2 linked regions of the Caulobacter sp. FWC2 genome follow. The protein of the gene in region 1 interacts with the protein of each later gene in a pairwise test. Links are inferred from orthologs where the notes say so. Each region holds a gene or a part of one and is shown in the gene's direction. Other genes may lie near its edges.

What was found.
Region 2: the proteins of secB (region 1) and secA interact in binary tests that used the Escherichia coli proteins (3 or more experiments, as listed by UniProt). The link is inferred for Caulobacter sp. FWC2 from one-to-one orthologs.

What each region holds. Positions count from the first base shown.
Region 1 is NZ_PEBF01000001.1:5,148,950-5,155,988, forward strand. Bases 1,426-4,268 are described here. They hold secB (protein-export chaperone SecB), read left to right. Parts: upstream 1,426-2,516; coding sequence 2,517-3,020; downstream 3,021-4,268. Other genes in these bases: CSW62_RS24280 (murein transglycosylase A), read right to left, coding at 1,426-1,767; timA (TIM44-related membrane protein TimA), read right to left, coding at 1,767-2,372; CSW62_RS24295 (response regulator transcription factor), read right to left, coding at 3,096-3,782; CSW62_RS24300 (L,D-transpeptidase), read left to right, coding at 3,857-4,268. Also shown: CSW62_RS24275 (Smr/MutS family protein), read right to left, coding at 12-593; more of CSW62_RS24280, read right to left, coding at 595-1,425; more of CSW62_RS24300, read left to right, coding at 4,269-4,366; CSW62_RS24305 (YggS family pyridoxal phosphate-dependent enzyme), read right to left, coding at 4,363-5,010; CSW62_RS24310 (thiamine phosphate synthase), read left to right, coding at 5,044-5,649; CSW62_RS24315 (NtrZ family periplasmic regulatory protein), read right to left, coding at 5,680-6,090; CSW62_RS24320 (DUF3576 domain-containing protein), read left to right, coding at 6,343-6,870. UniProt on the Escherichia coli protein: One of the proteins required for the normal export of some preproteins out of the cell cytoplasm. It is a molecular chaperone that binds to a subset of precursor proteins, maintaining them in a translocation-competent state.
Region 2 is NZ_PEBF01000001.1:857,032-864,534, reverse strand. Bases 2,045-5,351 are described here. They hold secA (preprotein translocase subunit SecA), read left to right. Parts: upstream 2,045-2,382; coding sequence 2,383-5,151; downstream 5,152-5,351. Other genes in these bases: CSW62_RS04065 (methyltransferase domain-containing protein), read right to left, coding at 5,334-5,351; CSW62_RS04075 (peptidyl-prolyl cis-trans isomerase), read right to left, coding at 2,045-2,085. Also shown: bifunctional glutamate N-acetyltransferase/amino-acid acetyltransferase ArgJ, read right to left, coding at 1-1,093; more of CSW62_RS04075, read right to left, coding at 1,105-2,044; more of CSW62_RS04065, read right to left, coding at 5,352-5,933; CSW62_RS04060 (MFS transporter), read right to left, coding at 5,997-7,352; CSW62_RS04055 (helix-turn-helix transcriptional regulator), read left to right, coding at 7,438-7,503. UniProt on the Escherichia coli protein: Required for protein export, interacts with the SecYEG preprotein conducting channel.

The sequences.
Region 1 (7,039 bases):
GGGGCGACGGATCAGCCCTTCCGTTTCAGCGCCACATAGAGCGCGCCGTCGCCGCCGTGCCGCTGGTCGGCGGTGGAGACCCCGGCGATCATGTCGCGCACGGCCGGACCGGCCAGCCATTCCGGCGTGCGCTGTTTCAGCACCCCGTGGCCAACCCTGCCCTTGCCGGTGATGATCAGCACCGCGCGATGGCGGTCGTCATAGGCGCGGCGGATGAACCCCTCCAGCGTCGCCCGCGCTTGATCCTGGTCGAGGCCGTGCATGTCGAGTCGCGCGCCGATGGGGTCGTGTTCCTTGGCGATGCGGCGCTTGCGGTTGGGCTCGATACGCTGGGCGGGGGCCTTCAGGGCCTTGGCAGGGGCCGGCTTGAGCTCCTCGGGGGCCACCCGCAGCGGGGCGATCGAGGCCAGGTGGGTCGGCTGTTCCACCGGGATCGCCGTCGCGCTCTTCACCGGCCGTATCCGCGCCTTGGACCGCATCTTCTCGGGCTTTTCCGGCGCGCGCGGCGTCACTGTCGAGGCGACGAGCTTCCAGAGGCGGCGGTCGTCCTCAGGCCCCGTCTTTGCTTGGGATGGCGGCGGCTTCTTGGCCATCCTACTGGGGAACGAGCCGGTACAGGCGCAGGGCGTGGCGCACGCGCCCGGCCTCGGCCCCGGCGGCCGCGCCCGTTCCCATGTAGAGATCGGCGCGGACATCGCCCTTGATCGCCCCGCCGGTATCCAGCGTCACCACCAGGCGGCGATAGGCCGGGAAGGCGCCCGCCAGCTTCGGCGCGGCGGCGTCCAGCCAGTAGAGTTCGCCCATGGCGTGGCGGCTGGGGTCGATGGCGATCGCCCGGCCGGGCGGCAGCGGCACGCCGGCCGAGCCGACGGGCTCCTTGCCGTCATCGGGTAGCGTCCGGAAGAACACATAGCGCGGGTTCAGCTGCATGATCGCGTCGGCTTCTGGCCCGCGATGCTCGGCCAGCCAGGTCCGAATGGCGTCGCCCGAGGTGTTGTTGTCGGGCAGCAGGCCCTTGTCGCGCATGGCGTTGGCGATCCCGACGAACGGCTTGCCATTGGTCCCGGCGAACACCGCCCTGACCCGGCGACCGTCGGGCAGGACCAGCACGCCCGAGCCCTGGATCTGCAGGAAGAACAGCTCCTCCGGCCGCATCCAGGCCAGGGGTTTGTCGGTCGGCGTCGCCTCGATCGTCGCGCGATCGGGATAGGGGACGAAGGTCGGGCCCTCGACGTGGCCGGTGATCATCTTGCCGACGAAGCCAGGTTCGAAGGCCCCCAGGTCCAGCACCACGAGATCGGCCGGCAGGCCGCGCACCGGGACAGTGAACTCGGCGTTGCGCGACATCCGCGCCTCGTATTGCGGGGCGAAATAGGCGGTGAGCAGACCCTCGTCGCCGACCGGCTCGACCCGGAAATTGGCTTCCAGGAACGCCCGAGCGCCGGGCTCGTCGAGGACGGCGGCATTGCGAGCCAGACCGCAGACGCGAGCCATGGCCGGATCCTTGGCGACGCCGCAGCCGGCGCGGAAGGCGTCGAGGGCCGCCACATGGTCCTCTTCGGCCCAGCCCGCCAGGCTGGCGAACGACAGCGCCGTCGCTGCGGGGGTCGAGGGCGATGGCCGCGTGGCGGCGGTCGTCGGCGGCGGGACGGTCGGCCCGGTCGCGGCGGGCGGCTGGGTGGTCGTCGTGCTGGCGCAGGCGCTCAGCAGCAGGACCGCCAGAGCCACGGAGGCGAAGGCGGTCGGGACGCGACGGATATTGATCATTACGCCTCGGCGGCGGCCACGAAGGCCAGGCGCCAGTTGGGATTGGCGCTCTTGACCTCGCGCTCGAAGGTCCAGAGCTCGGCGGTGCGTCGATCGTCGACGCCCTCGCCGCGCTCGTCCTTGGTGCGGGTGCGCACCTCGGCCAGGATCCGCACCACGGCCTTGGCCAGGTCGCCGACCACGTCGATCTTCTCCAGGTCAAGGCGCGGCGGGGTCAGGAACTCGACCTTCTCGCTGCGGCCAGCCGTCTCGCGCGCGGCCATGGCCTGCTCGAAATTGTCCATGACGTCGGAGGCCAGAAGCGGCTTCAGCGTCTCGCGGTCGCCCTCGGCATAGGCCTTGACGATCTGCTCATAGGCCGAGCGGGCGCCGGCCAGGAACTTGGTCGGGTCGAAGTCGGGCTGCTTGGACTTCAGGGCCGCCAGGCCCTCGGTGCGGAGGATCGGGTGCGTCTCGGTCGGAACCGGGGCGGCGCCGGGCTGGGCCGTCACCACGTCCTCGGGCTGACGACCAGTGCGACGCCCCAAGGTGGCGTACAGCTGGTACAGGACGACGGCGGCGATCGCGGCGAGGAACAGGATCTGGAGCACTTCAAGGTCCGGCAACGGGCTTTGAGCCCAGGATGTCATTTATATATAGGCGAGACGCGCTCACCCGTCAGGCGCCTAACGTTGCGCCGGAGTGGCCCCCATGGTAGCAGCGCCCACCTTTCTTAGGCGTTTTAGACGCCGATTACGGATTTTATCCTAATGACCGACACCACCGCCCCCAATGGCGCCCCCGAGGCGACTTCGGACGACAACGCCGTCGCGCAATCGGGCATCCGTATCCTGGCCCAGTTCGTTCGTGACTTCTCGTTCGAGAACCCGCTGGCGCCGGACAGCCTGCGCGCGGGCGCGGCCCAGCCGCAGATCGACATGGGCGTCGAGATGAACGCCCGCGGTCGTCCGGACGGCCTGTTCGAAGTGGACCTGAAGCTTTCGGCCCGCGCCCTGCGCGACGAACAAGCCGTGTTCCACGTCGAAGTCGTCTACGGCGGTCTGTTCCACATCGAGGGCGTCCCCGAGGCCGATCTCGAGCCGGTGCTGCTGATTGAGTGCCCGCGCTTCCTGTTCCCGTACGCCCGTCGCCTGATCTCGGACGTCACGGCCGAAGGCGGCTTCCCGCCCTTCCTGATCGACCCGATCGACTTCGCCGGCGTCTACGCCGCGCGCAAGGCTCAGGCCGAAGGTCAAGTGGCCGGCAACGCCTGAGATCATCCCCCTTTTGGGGCGCGATCGCTGAAATGAACAGGCCCGGTCATCGCTGACCGGGCCTTTTCTTTGTCGCTACGGCTGGAGGCGGTAACCGCCCATCTCGGTGATCAGGATCCGCGCCATGGCCGGATCCGGCTCGATCTTCTGGCGCAGACGATAGACGTGGGTCTCCAGCGTGTGGGTGGTGACCCCGGCGTTGTAACCCCAGACCTCGGTCAGCAGCTCCTCGCGCGACACGGGCTTGGAACCGGCGCGATAGAGGTACTTGAGGATGTTGGTTTCCTTCTCGGTCAGCCGCACCTTCTTCTGCTTCTCGTCGACCAGCAGCTTGGCGGAGGGGCGGAACTCGTAGGGACCGATGCGGAACAGCGCATCTTCCGAGGCCTCGTAGACCCGCAGCTGGGCGCGGATGCGGGCCAGCAGCACGCCGAAGCGGAAAGGCTTGGTGACATAGTCGTTGGCGCCGGACTCCAGGCCCAGGATCGTGTCGCTGTCGCTGGCCGCGGCCGTCAGCATGATGACCGGGGCCGTGACCCCGTTCTTGCGCATCAGGCGGCAGGCCTCGCGGCCGTCCATGTCCGGCAGGTCGACATCTAGCAGGATCAGGTCCGGCTTGACCTCGCGCGACATCTTCACGCCTTCGCCGGCCGTCGAGGCCTCGGCCACGGCGAATTCCTCGTGCAAGGCCAATTGCTCGGCCAAGGCGCCGCGCAGGTCCTCGTCGTCGTCGATCAGCAGAAGCGTCTTGCGTTGCGCCATAAGGCGGAACATGCACCGCTGCGGCCCTCGGGGACAACCCCGAGCGCGGCCTTAAGTCGAGGAGTCGTCCGCCGATGCTGTTCCGAGCCCATGCCGATGGCCGCTTCGAGCTGAACGGGCAGATGCTGCGCTGCGCGATCGGCAAGGCCGGCGCGATCGCCGCCACCGACAAACGCGAGGGCGACAACAAGAGCCCGACCGGAACCTGGGTGATGCGCGAGGTCTGGTATCGACCCGACGTCTACAGAGGGGGGCCCAAGACCGCCCTGCCCCTCCACGCCACTCGCCCCGACGACGGCTGGTGCGATGCGCCGGGCGATCCGAACTACAACCGCCCCGTCCTGCTGCCCTATCCGGCCAGCGCAGAGCGGATGTGGCGCGACGACAATGTCTACGACCTGGTGGTGATCCTCGGTCACAACGACCGTCCGCCCGTGCCAGGCATGGGCTCGGCGATCTTCATGCACTTGGCCCGCGACGGCTATCCGGGCACCGAAGGCTGCGTAGCCCTCGCGCGACCGGATCTGGAGGCGCTGCTTGCGGTCGCCAAGCCGGGTGATGCGGTCGAGATCGTCGCCGACTAGGTCCGCGATCCGAAAATCGCCGAGCCCACCCGCACCGACGTCGCCCCCTCGGCGATGGCGACCTCGAAGTCGTCGCTCATGCCCATCGACAGCTTCTCGACGCCGTTGCGCTCGGCGATGGCCCGCAAGGACGCGAAATGCGGCGCGGGATCAGCGCCAACGGGCGGAATGCACATGAGACCCTCGATCGTCAGGCCATAGGTCTCGCGGCAAGCCTTGATGAAGGCGTCTGCCTCGGCGGGGGCGATCCCGGCCTTCTGTTCTTCCTCGCCGATATTGACCTGGACGTAGAGGCGCGGAGCCTTACCGGCGCGCTGGATCTCCTCGGCCAGCACGCGGGCCAGCCTGTCGCGGTCCAAAGTCTCGATCACGTCGAAGAAACCGACCGCTTCGCGGGCCTTGTTGGTCTGCAGGGGACCGATCAGGCGCAGCTCAAGACCCAGGCGCCGCTGCCCCCAACGCTCCATGGCCTCCTGCACGCGGTTCTCGCCATAGACTTTCTGTACCGCGTCCAGCACGGGCGCGATATGCTCCCAGGGTTGGGTCTTGGACACCGCCACCAATGTCACCGAACCCGCCGGTCGCCCGGCGCGCGCCTCGGCGGCGGCGATGCGGTCCTGGATCTGAATGAGAGCGTGTGACATCGCGGGGCGGCCTTGGACGGAAACGTGAGCGAGCTGGAAGTCCTGTCTAGTGCGGCGGCGGCCTTTCCGCCAAGGACCGTGCGGGGCCGGACCCTGCCCGGCCTGCTATTCTTCACCGATCCCGAGCGTGTTCCGAACCCGGAGGCCGTCGCCGAGCGCCTGCCGGCCGGCGCGGGCATCGTCTACCGGGCGTTCGGCGCGGAGGACGCAATTGAGCGCGGTCGCCGTCTGCGGACCATCGCCACCGAACGCGGGCTGCTGCTGCTGGCCGGCGCGCATCCGGGCCTGGCCGAGGGCATCCGCGCGGACGGCCTGCATATGCCTCAGCGGGCTTCGACCGAGATTCCCCGCCTGCGCGCCGAATATGCCCGCTGGCTGATCACCATCGCGGCCCACGACAGCGAGGCGCTGAGGGCGGCCGAACGCGCAGGCGCCGACGCGGTCGTCGTCTCGCCGGTCTTCCCCAGCAACAGTCCGTCAGCCGGCGAACCTCTTGGCGTGGAGGAATTGAAGGGTCTGGTCGCGGCGACGTCGCTGCCGGTCTACGCCCTGGGCGGCATACGCGCGCGCACGGTCTCGCAGCTGATCGGCAGCGGAATTGTCGGGATCGCGGCGGTCGAAGCTCTGGCCGGTTCCTAGAACTCGCCGAAGCTTAGAACTTGCCAGCGCTTAGAACTTGAACGCGGTCTCGAGGCGGACGCGCGGGGCCTGATCGGGCTGCTGGGCCTTGCGGGCAGCCAGGGCCGGGTTGGATTCACCCAGGCTGACGGCGCCGCCGACGCGGATCGACGGGGTCACCTTGAAATAGGCGCCGGCCTGGACGTCCTGCATTTGCATTTCACGGCTGGACGGCTGGTCGAGGTCCAGCTTCAGGCCCCAGCGGCCCTTCTTTGCGTCCCAACGCAGGGTGCGCTTGTCATCCTGAGGATACTGGACGCCGGCGGCGGCGCTGGTGAAGTCGTTCTTGACCGAGAAATCGGGAGTAACCGCATGCGGCTTGGCCTGGGCGAACGCCATCGACGCCGATCCCGTCAGGATCAGCGCGGCGGTCCCCGCCAGAAAGAAACGCGTCGCGGTCATCACCACTCGCCGCCCATACTCTGTTATCCCCACCCATCCCATGTAGGAACGAGCCCCTTACATTGCGATTAAAGGCTGGAGCAGAACGCGGTCAACCTCGCTTCGGTCGCACCCGGCGCCAAATTGGGCGATTCAATCGAGTGCTGTTGCCCCCAGGTCACGCGATTCCTGTTTTGAGGCGGCGCAGCCATGCTATAGACCGGCTCCCGGCCGCGGGGGCGCGCCTGGGTGCGCGCGAGCGCCCGCGAAATATTGGAGCGAGGTACTATGGCGTTTGAACGTGGGTCTGTGATGCGCGGCTTCGCCGCGGGCGTCCTGGCTCTGTCGATGCTGGGCATGACCGCATGCGCCAGCAACAAGCCCCCGAAGACGTTCTCGACCCAAAGCGACGAGCCGGGCCTCAACCCGTTCAAGCGCTTTGGCGGCGGCAGCAAGGCTCCGGCGTCTGAAGGCTCGATTGGCGTCAACGGCTATCTGTGGCGCGCCAGCCTCGACACCCTGGCCTTCATGCCGCTGGCCTCGGCCGATCCGTACGGCGGCGTGATCATCACCGACTGGTACGTGAACCCGGAAACCCCGGCCGAGCGCTTCAAGGCCACGGTCTATATCCTGGATACGCGCCTGCGCGCCGACGGCCTGAACGTCACGGTGTTCAAGCAGTCCAAGGACGTGAACGGCGCCTGGGTCGATGCTCCGGTCGCCGACCAGACCTCGACTGACCTCGAGAACGCGATCCTGACCCGCGCTCGTCAGCTTCGACTTTCGAACATCAAGGGCTAAGGCCCCTCCAGGGGTTCTCGCCATAGCGGCGAGAACCCTGGTGACACCTTATATTTCCAGCGCGCTCCGCTCGCGAAACCGCTTACCTTGTCGCGGACGCGCGCGGTGCCTGCCTTAGCAGGCTCCGATTTTAAAACTCGGGCGCGTGATGGCCGCCGAAACCGCTTAC
Region 2 (7,503 bases), 4.3 Mb from region 1 along the record:
TGACCAGTTGCAGCGCCAGATCCAGCAACACCGCTTCCAGCTTCTCGCGGAAGTCGGCCAGGCGCTTGTCGCCGGCGCGGTGGATCTTGGGCGCCCCCGACTGGCCGGTGGCGAACAACAGCAGGGTGTCGTTGGTCGAGCGATCGCCGTCCACCGTCACGCAGTTGAAGGTCGTGCGGGTATAGAGGCTGACCAGGGTCTGCAGCGCCGCGGGCGCGATGGCCGCGTCGGTCGCGACGAAGGCCAGCATGGTCGCCATGTCGGGCGCGATCATGCCCGAGCCCTTGGCGATGCCGGCGATCTTCACTTCATGCCCGTCGATCATCGCCGTAGCGTAGGCGCCCTTGGGGAAGGTGTCGGTGGTCATGATCGCGCGGCCAGCCTCGGCCCAGGCGTCGGCCGTCAGGCGGGCTTCGACCTCGGGCAGGCGGGCGGTGATCTTGCTGTCGTCCAGGATGACGCCGATGACGCCGGTGGAGGCCATCATCACGTCGCGCTGGCGGCAGTCCAGGCGCTTGCCCACGGCCGTGGCCACGCGGCGCACGGCGTCCGCGCCGGGACGGCCGGTGAAGCTGTTGGCGCAGCCGGCGTTGACGACCAGGGCGCGGACGTCCGCGCCGCCGGACGCGGCCAGCTGGCGCTTGCACCAGTCAACGGGCGCCGAGCCGACGCCGTGCCGGGTGAAGACCCCCGCCGCCGAGGTTCCCTCGGCGAAGCGCATGAGGACCAGGTCCTCGCGCTCGTGCTTGTAGAAGCCGGCGCGTCCAGTGGCGATCTCGACGCCGGCGATCGGCGGGATCACCGGGAACGGCACGGCCAGGGGCGAGATCGCCAGGCCGGGCTTGCCCGCGCCCCCTGAGACAGGCTTGGCGGGCGCCGGAGCAGCCGGAGGCGTCGCGACCTCGCCGGCCGACTTCTGACCGCGGCGCAGGCCGGCGCGCTTCAAGGCCGAGGTCAGCGGGTCGACCAGGGCGCGCTCAAGGGCGGCGCCGGCGGCGGCGACGGGATTGGCCGAACCCTGGGCGGCCTCGGGGGCCTTCGCGACGGTGGTCTTGCCCGAAGTCTTGTCGGCCTTCTGGGGAGTCTTGGTCATATGGGCCGCTCTTACTTCTTGGCGGGTTGGGTAGGTTGGGCGGGCGGCGCGGCCGGCGCCGAGGCCGGCGCGGCGCCTTGCAGCTCCGCCGGGGCGGAAGCCGGCTCCTGAGCGCCGGCCGCGCCGGACACGTCCTGGGGCTTGCCGACCAGCATCTCGACCTTGGCCGAGCCGCGCAGCTTCTCGAGCACGTCGCGGACCTGATCATAGGTCAGGAAGCGCACGATCTGCGGGCGGGCCGCCTCCAGGGTGATGGGCTCCTCGGTGCGCTTGTCCTCGACCTTGACGATGACCCAGCCGCCCTCGGCCGCGAACGGACCGACGAGCGCGCCCTTCTGGGCGTCCTTCAGGGCCACGCCATAGGGCTCGGGCATGACGTCCAGGGTGAAATAGCCCAGGTCGCCGCCGTTGAAGCGGGTGGCCTGGTCGGTCGAGCGCTCCATGGCCAGGGCGTCGAACGAGGCCCCGGAGGCCAGCAGCTTCTTGATGCTGTCGGCCTCGGCCTGGCTGCCGACGATGATCTGGCGGGCGCGGATCTCTTCCGAGCGCTTCGAAAGCTTCTGCTGCTCGGCATAGAGCTTGCGGATGGCGTCCTCGGTGACGGCCTTCTCGACCACGCCCTCGACCAGCATGTCGCCCAGGATGCGTTCGCGGGCGGCGGCCAGGCGGCGCTGGGCTACAGCCTCCTTGTCGATCTTGCGCTTGATGGCCTCGGAGGCCAGCAGCTTCTGGTCGATGACTTCGTCGAGGCGCTGGCGGAACACCTCGCTGGAGATGTCCAGCGGTTCGCCCTCGCTGATCAGGCCCTGGGCCACGGCCTCGCGCTTCACGTCGGAGGCCCAGATCACCTGGCCGTTGACGCGCGCCACGGCCGTGTCGCCGGGCTCCGGCGGCTTGTCGGCGACCTTGTTCTGGCCGCACGCGGCCAGCACCAGGACGCAGGCGACGACGCTGAGCGCGCTCATCAGGCGGGAAGTGGTCTTCAAGGCCAAGATCTCCGGCTTTGCTGAAGCCGCTCTAGCGCGGTTTTTCGCCAAGAGGAAACGGCTTCGGCGCCGAAAGCGTTCGAGCTCGCGAAAACTGAGGCAGTACGGACACTAAGGGCCCGAGAAGCCTTACTAACGCCGGGGTCTTCGCGTTGACACCATGAGGGTCGGTGCTTAAGTCTCCGGCCGCACCGGAATAGCGGATTTATCCGCTAATCCAGCGCGACTTCATCTACCGTAGTCGAGGCCGCACAGCCTTAGCGCCGGCCTCCTCGTCAAACCGTCCTACCGGATTCCCCCCGCATGCTTGGTCTCGCCAAAAAGCTCTTCGGCTCTTCCAACGAACGCAAGGTCAAGGCCTTCGCCGCGCGGGTCGCCAAGATCAACGCTCTGGAACCCGAATACGCGGCCCTCTCGGACGAGGCGCTGAGGGGCAAGACCGCCGAATTCAAGGCCCGCCTTGAAAAGGGTGAAACGCTCGAAGACGTGCTGAACGAGGCCTTCGCCGTGGTGCGCGAGGCCGGCAAACGCGTGCTGGGCATGCGCCACTTCGACGTCCAGATGGTCGGCGGCATGGTGCTGCACTTCTCGGGCATCTCGGAAATGCGCACGGGCGAAGGTAAGACCCTGGTCGCCACCCTGCCGACCTACCTCAACGCCCTGGAAGGCAAGGGCGTCCACGTCATTACCGTCAACGACTACCTGGCCCGCCGCGACGCCGACTGGATGGGCCAGATCTACACCTTCCTGGGCCTCAGCTATGGCGTGATCGTCAACGGCCTGAGCCAGGGTGAGCGTCAGCGCGCCTATCGCAGCGACATCACCTACGGCACCAACAACGAATTCGGCTTCGACTACCTGCGCGACAACCTCGTCTACAGCGTCGAGGAAATGGTCCAGCGCGGCCACAACTTCGTCATCGTCGACGAAGTGGACTCGATCCTGATCGACGAAGCCCGCACCCCGCTGATCATCTCGGGCCCCACCGAGGACCGCAGCAGCTTCTACAAGACGATCGACGTCTTGGTGAAGCAGCTGATCCAGGACAAGGGCACGTACGACCACGACGAGAAGCAGAAGCAGGTCATCCTGACCGAGGACGGCCAGGAGAAGATCGAAGAGATCCTGATGTCGGGCGGCCACCTGGCCGAGGACTCGGCGGGCCTCTACGACGCGGCCAACGTCTCGGTGGTCCACCACGTCAACCAGGCCCTGCGCGCCAACGTGCTGTACACGCGCGACAAGGACTACATCGTCAAGGGCGGCGAGGTCATCCTGATCGACGAGTTCACCGGCCGCATGATGACGGGCCGCCGCCTGTCGGAAGGCCTGCACCAGGCCATCGAGGCCAAGGAAGGCGCCGACGTCCAGCCCGAGAACCAGACCCTGGCCTCGGTGACCATCCAGAACTACTTCCGCCTCTACAAGAAGCTGTCGGGCATGACCGGCACGGCGTCGACGGAAGCCCAGGAATTCGACGACATCTACAAGATGAGCGTCTCGGAAATCCCGACCAACCGCGTCATCAAGCGCATCGACGACGACGATGAGGTCTATCGCACCGAGCGCGAGAAGAACGAGGCCATCCTCAAGCAGATCGCCGACTGCCACGTGCGCGGCCAGCCGATCCTGGTCGGCACCGTGTCGATCGAGAAGTCCGAGGAACTGTCCAAGCTGCTGTCCAGCTTCGCGTTCGAGAACAACGGCAAGAAGCAGAAGGGCATCCCGCACCAGGTGCTGAACGCCCGCTTCCACGAACAGGAAGCCGGCATCGTCGCCGACGCGGGCGTGCCCGGCGCGGTGACCATCGCCACCAACATGGCCGGCCGCGGCACCGACATCCAGCTGGGCGGCAATATCGACATGCGCCTGGCCAACTGGCGCCAGCAGCAGAAGGGCATGGGGCTGGAGATCAGCCACGAGGACGAAGTCGAGGAGCGCAAGCGCCTCGAGGCCGAAATCGTCGTCGCCCGGGAAAAGGCCCTGGCCGCCGGCGGCCTGTTCGTGCTGGGCACCGAGCGCCACGAAAGCCGTCGCATCGACAACCAGCTGCGCGGCCGCACCGGCCGTCAGGGCGACCCGGGCCGGTCGAAGTTCTTCCTGTCGTGCGAGGACGACCTGCTGCGCATCTTCGCCGGCGAGCGCCTGGACGCGATCATGCGCACCTTCGGCGTCCAGGAAGGCGAGGCGATCACCCACAAGTGGCTGAACAACGCCATCGCCACCGCCCAGAAGCGCGTCGAGCAGCGCAACTACGAGATCCGCAAGAACCTCCTGAAGTACGACGACGTCGTCAACGATCAGCGCAAGGCCGTGTTCGAGCAGCGCCAGGAGTTCATGGAGTCCAGCGACCTCTCGGACATCATCGTCGAGATGCGTCACGACACGATCGACGACCTGATCGCCCGCCACCTGCCGCCCAAGGCCTATGCCGAGCAGTGGGACATCGAGGGCCTGAAGGAACGCGTCCAGTCGATCCTGGGCCTGGACCTGCCGATCGAGGCCTGGGCCGCCGAGGAAGGCATCGCCGACGAAGAGATCAAGAACCGCCTGACCAAGGCGGCCGACGAGTACGCCGCCCAGCGCGAAGTGATCATCACGCCCGAGCAGATGCGCTCGGTCGAGAAGAACTTCCTGCTGCAGATGATCGATCTGCAGTGGCGCGAGCACCTGATGCACCTGGACCACCTGCGCAACGTCATCGGCCTGCGCGGCTACGGCCAGCGCGATCCGCTGAACGAGTACAAGACCGAGGCCTTCTCGCTGTTCGAGAAGCTGCTGGGCGACCTGCGCACCAACACCACCCGTTGGCTGATGACGGTCGAGATCGCCTATGCCGAGCCGGAAATCCCGCACGCGTCGCTGGAGGGCCTCCAGGAGGTCCACCTGGACCCGCTGACCGGCGAGAACGCCGCCGTCGCCGGCGCCATCCCGGACGGCCTGTCGCCGCAACAGCGCCAGGGCCTGCCGATCTCGTCCCTGCCGGAAGAATGGGAACGCACCAACCGCAACGCCCCCTGCCCCTGCGGCTCGGGCAAGAAGTTCAAGCAGTGCCACGGCTCGCTGATCTGAGGCGAGGCTGAGGTCTGAGTTTTGAAGCGCCCGCCCCGGGAGACCGGGGCGGGCGTTTTGCTTTGAGCCCTCCCGTCGGCGGATGGGGGAGGGTTGGGTGGGGGTGGGCAGGGCCGTGCAGGCGGAACCGCCGTGTCACCCCCATCCCCGCCCTTCCCCCATCAAGGGGGAAGGGAGCTCATTTAAAGCTTCTTCAGCACGAACTCGATCGCGCACTCGCCGACCGCCGTGCGGGTCTGGTCGAAGCGGTCCACGCCGATCCGCTGGTTGAAGTCGTAGCGGAAGGTGGCGTCCATCAGCTCGATCTTCTTGATCTCGACATCGGCCGACAGGCTGGCCAGCAGCTGCGTCAGGTTGATGCTGGCGCTGGACCAGGAGGCCTTCTTGAAGATCGTGAAGGTGTGCTTGTGGTCGGTGTTGAAGGTCGAGGGGAACACGCCCTGCTCGTAGAGATCCTCGTCGGGGATCAGGCACACCAGGTGGCCGCCAGGCTTTAGGATCCGCAGCCAGTTCTCCAGCGCTTCCCTGGGATCGCGCATGTGCTCCAGGCAGTGGGACGAGTGGACGAAGTCGAAGGTCGCGTCCGGCACGCTGGCCATCAGTTGGGCGTCGCCGTCGGGCAGGTCCCAGCCACGGCACGATTTCATCAGCGGGAAGAACTCGTAGTACTGGCCGATCGAATCCTCGCCGGCCCCGATGTCGATGCCGTCGCCGACGATGTAGCGGGTCGCGTAGCGCGAATCCTTGATCTTGTGGAAGACGGACTTGCTGGATTCGTGCATCGCGGAGCCTTGGTCGGGCGAGATTCGCCGGACCGCCAGCAGGCGGCGAACCCCGCCCCGAGGTCAAGCCGCCCTGTCGACGCGGGCCGTGAGGGCGCTGGCCGCGACCAGCAGAGCCGCTGCCACGACGCCCGAGATCCTAAGCCCCCAGACGATGTCCGCGCTGGCCAACGCCCCGAAGATCGCCACGCCGGCTGCCCCGCCGACCTGGCGGCAGGCGTTGAGCGTGCCCGAGGCCGCGCCGGCGTCGTGGCGGTCGACGCTGGCCAGCAGGCCGCTGGTCAGGGTCGGAATGGCCAGGCCCATGCCGCCGGGGATCAAGGCAAAGCCGGGCAGCATCTCCAGCAGGCCGCTGTCCGCGCCCAGCCGGGCGGTCAGGGCGTAGCCGCAGGCGGCGATCAGCAGCCCGCCCGTCGTCACCGTACGCGCCCCCAGCCGCGCCACCAGGCCGCCGCTGACGAGGTTCGACAGCACGAAGGTCGCCGTCAGCGGCAGAAAGGCGATCCCGGCCCTGCCCGGCGCCCAATGCAGGGTCCGCAGCATGTAGAGGCCCAGCACGAAGATCAGGCCATAGTAGGTGAAGTTCAGCGCCGATCCGACCGCCACCGCCGTCCAGGCCGGACGCTTGCGGAAGGCCGCCAGCGGCATGGCCGGATGCTTGGAGCGGCGCTCGACCAGCACGAAGGCGACGGCCAGCAGCACGCCGGCGACCAGGGCGGCCAGCGGTCCGCCGTTCCAGCCGCGATGTCCGCCCTCGATCAGCCCGCCCACCAGCAGGGTCACGGCGGCGACGGCCAGGACCTGGCCGGGGATGTCGAACGGAACCCTGGGCTTGGGCGGCGTCGCCGACGCCACGACCTGGGTCAGCACCGCGCCGATCAGGCAGAGCGGCAGGTTGACAAAGAACACCCAGCGCCAGCCGACCGCCTCGACCAGCAGGCCGCCCAGCACCGGTCCGGCGGCGATCGACACCCCGCCGGCGGCGGTCCACCAGCCGACCGCCGCCGCGCGCGCCTTGTGGTCGCCGTGGGCGGCGTGGGCGATCAGGGCCAGGGACGACGGGATCAGCAGCGCTCCGGCCGCGCCCTGGACCACGCGGGCCAGGATCAGGGCCAGCGGACTTCCCGCGAAGCCGCAGGCCGCCGAGGCGAGCCCGAACAGCGCCAGACCCGCCATGAACGCCCGCTTGGGCCCCACCCGATCGCCGATCGCCCCGGCCGACAGCAGCATGGCCGCCAGGGCCAGCACATAGGCGTCGACCACCCATTGCAGCTGCGCCGTCGGGGCGTCGAACGCCGTGCCGATGGCGTCCAGCGCGACATTGACGATGGTCACGTCCAGCTGGGTGACCAGGAGGCCGAAGCTGGCGGCGGTCGTGATCAGGGGCAGGCGGGAAGCGGGAGAAGACGCGGTGCTCATGGTCGTCGTCATGCCCCGGTCCGGCGCCCGATTGCTACACGCGCCGATGAACCATTCCGGCGGCGATCGGTCTAAGATGCCCGCCATGGACGCCAATATCGCCTCCCCCGCCGCCCTGATCGGCGACCCGACCCGCGCGGCCATGCTGCAG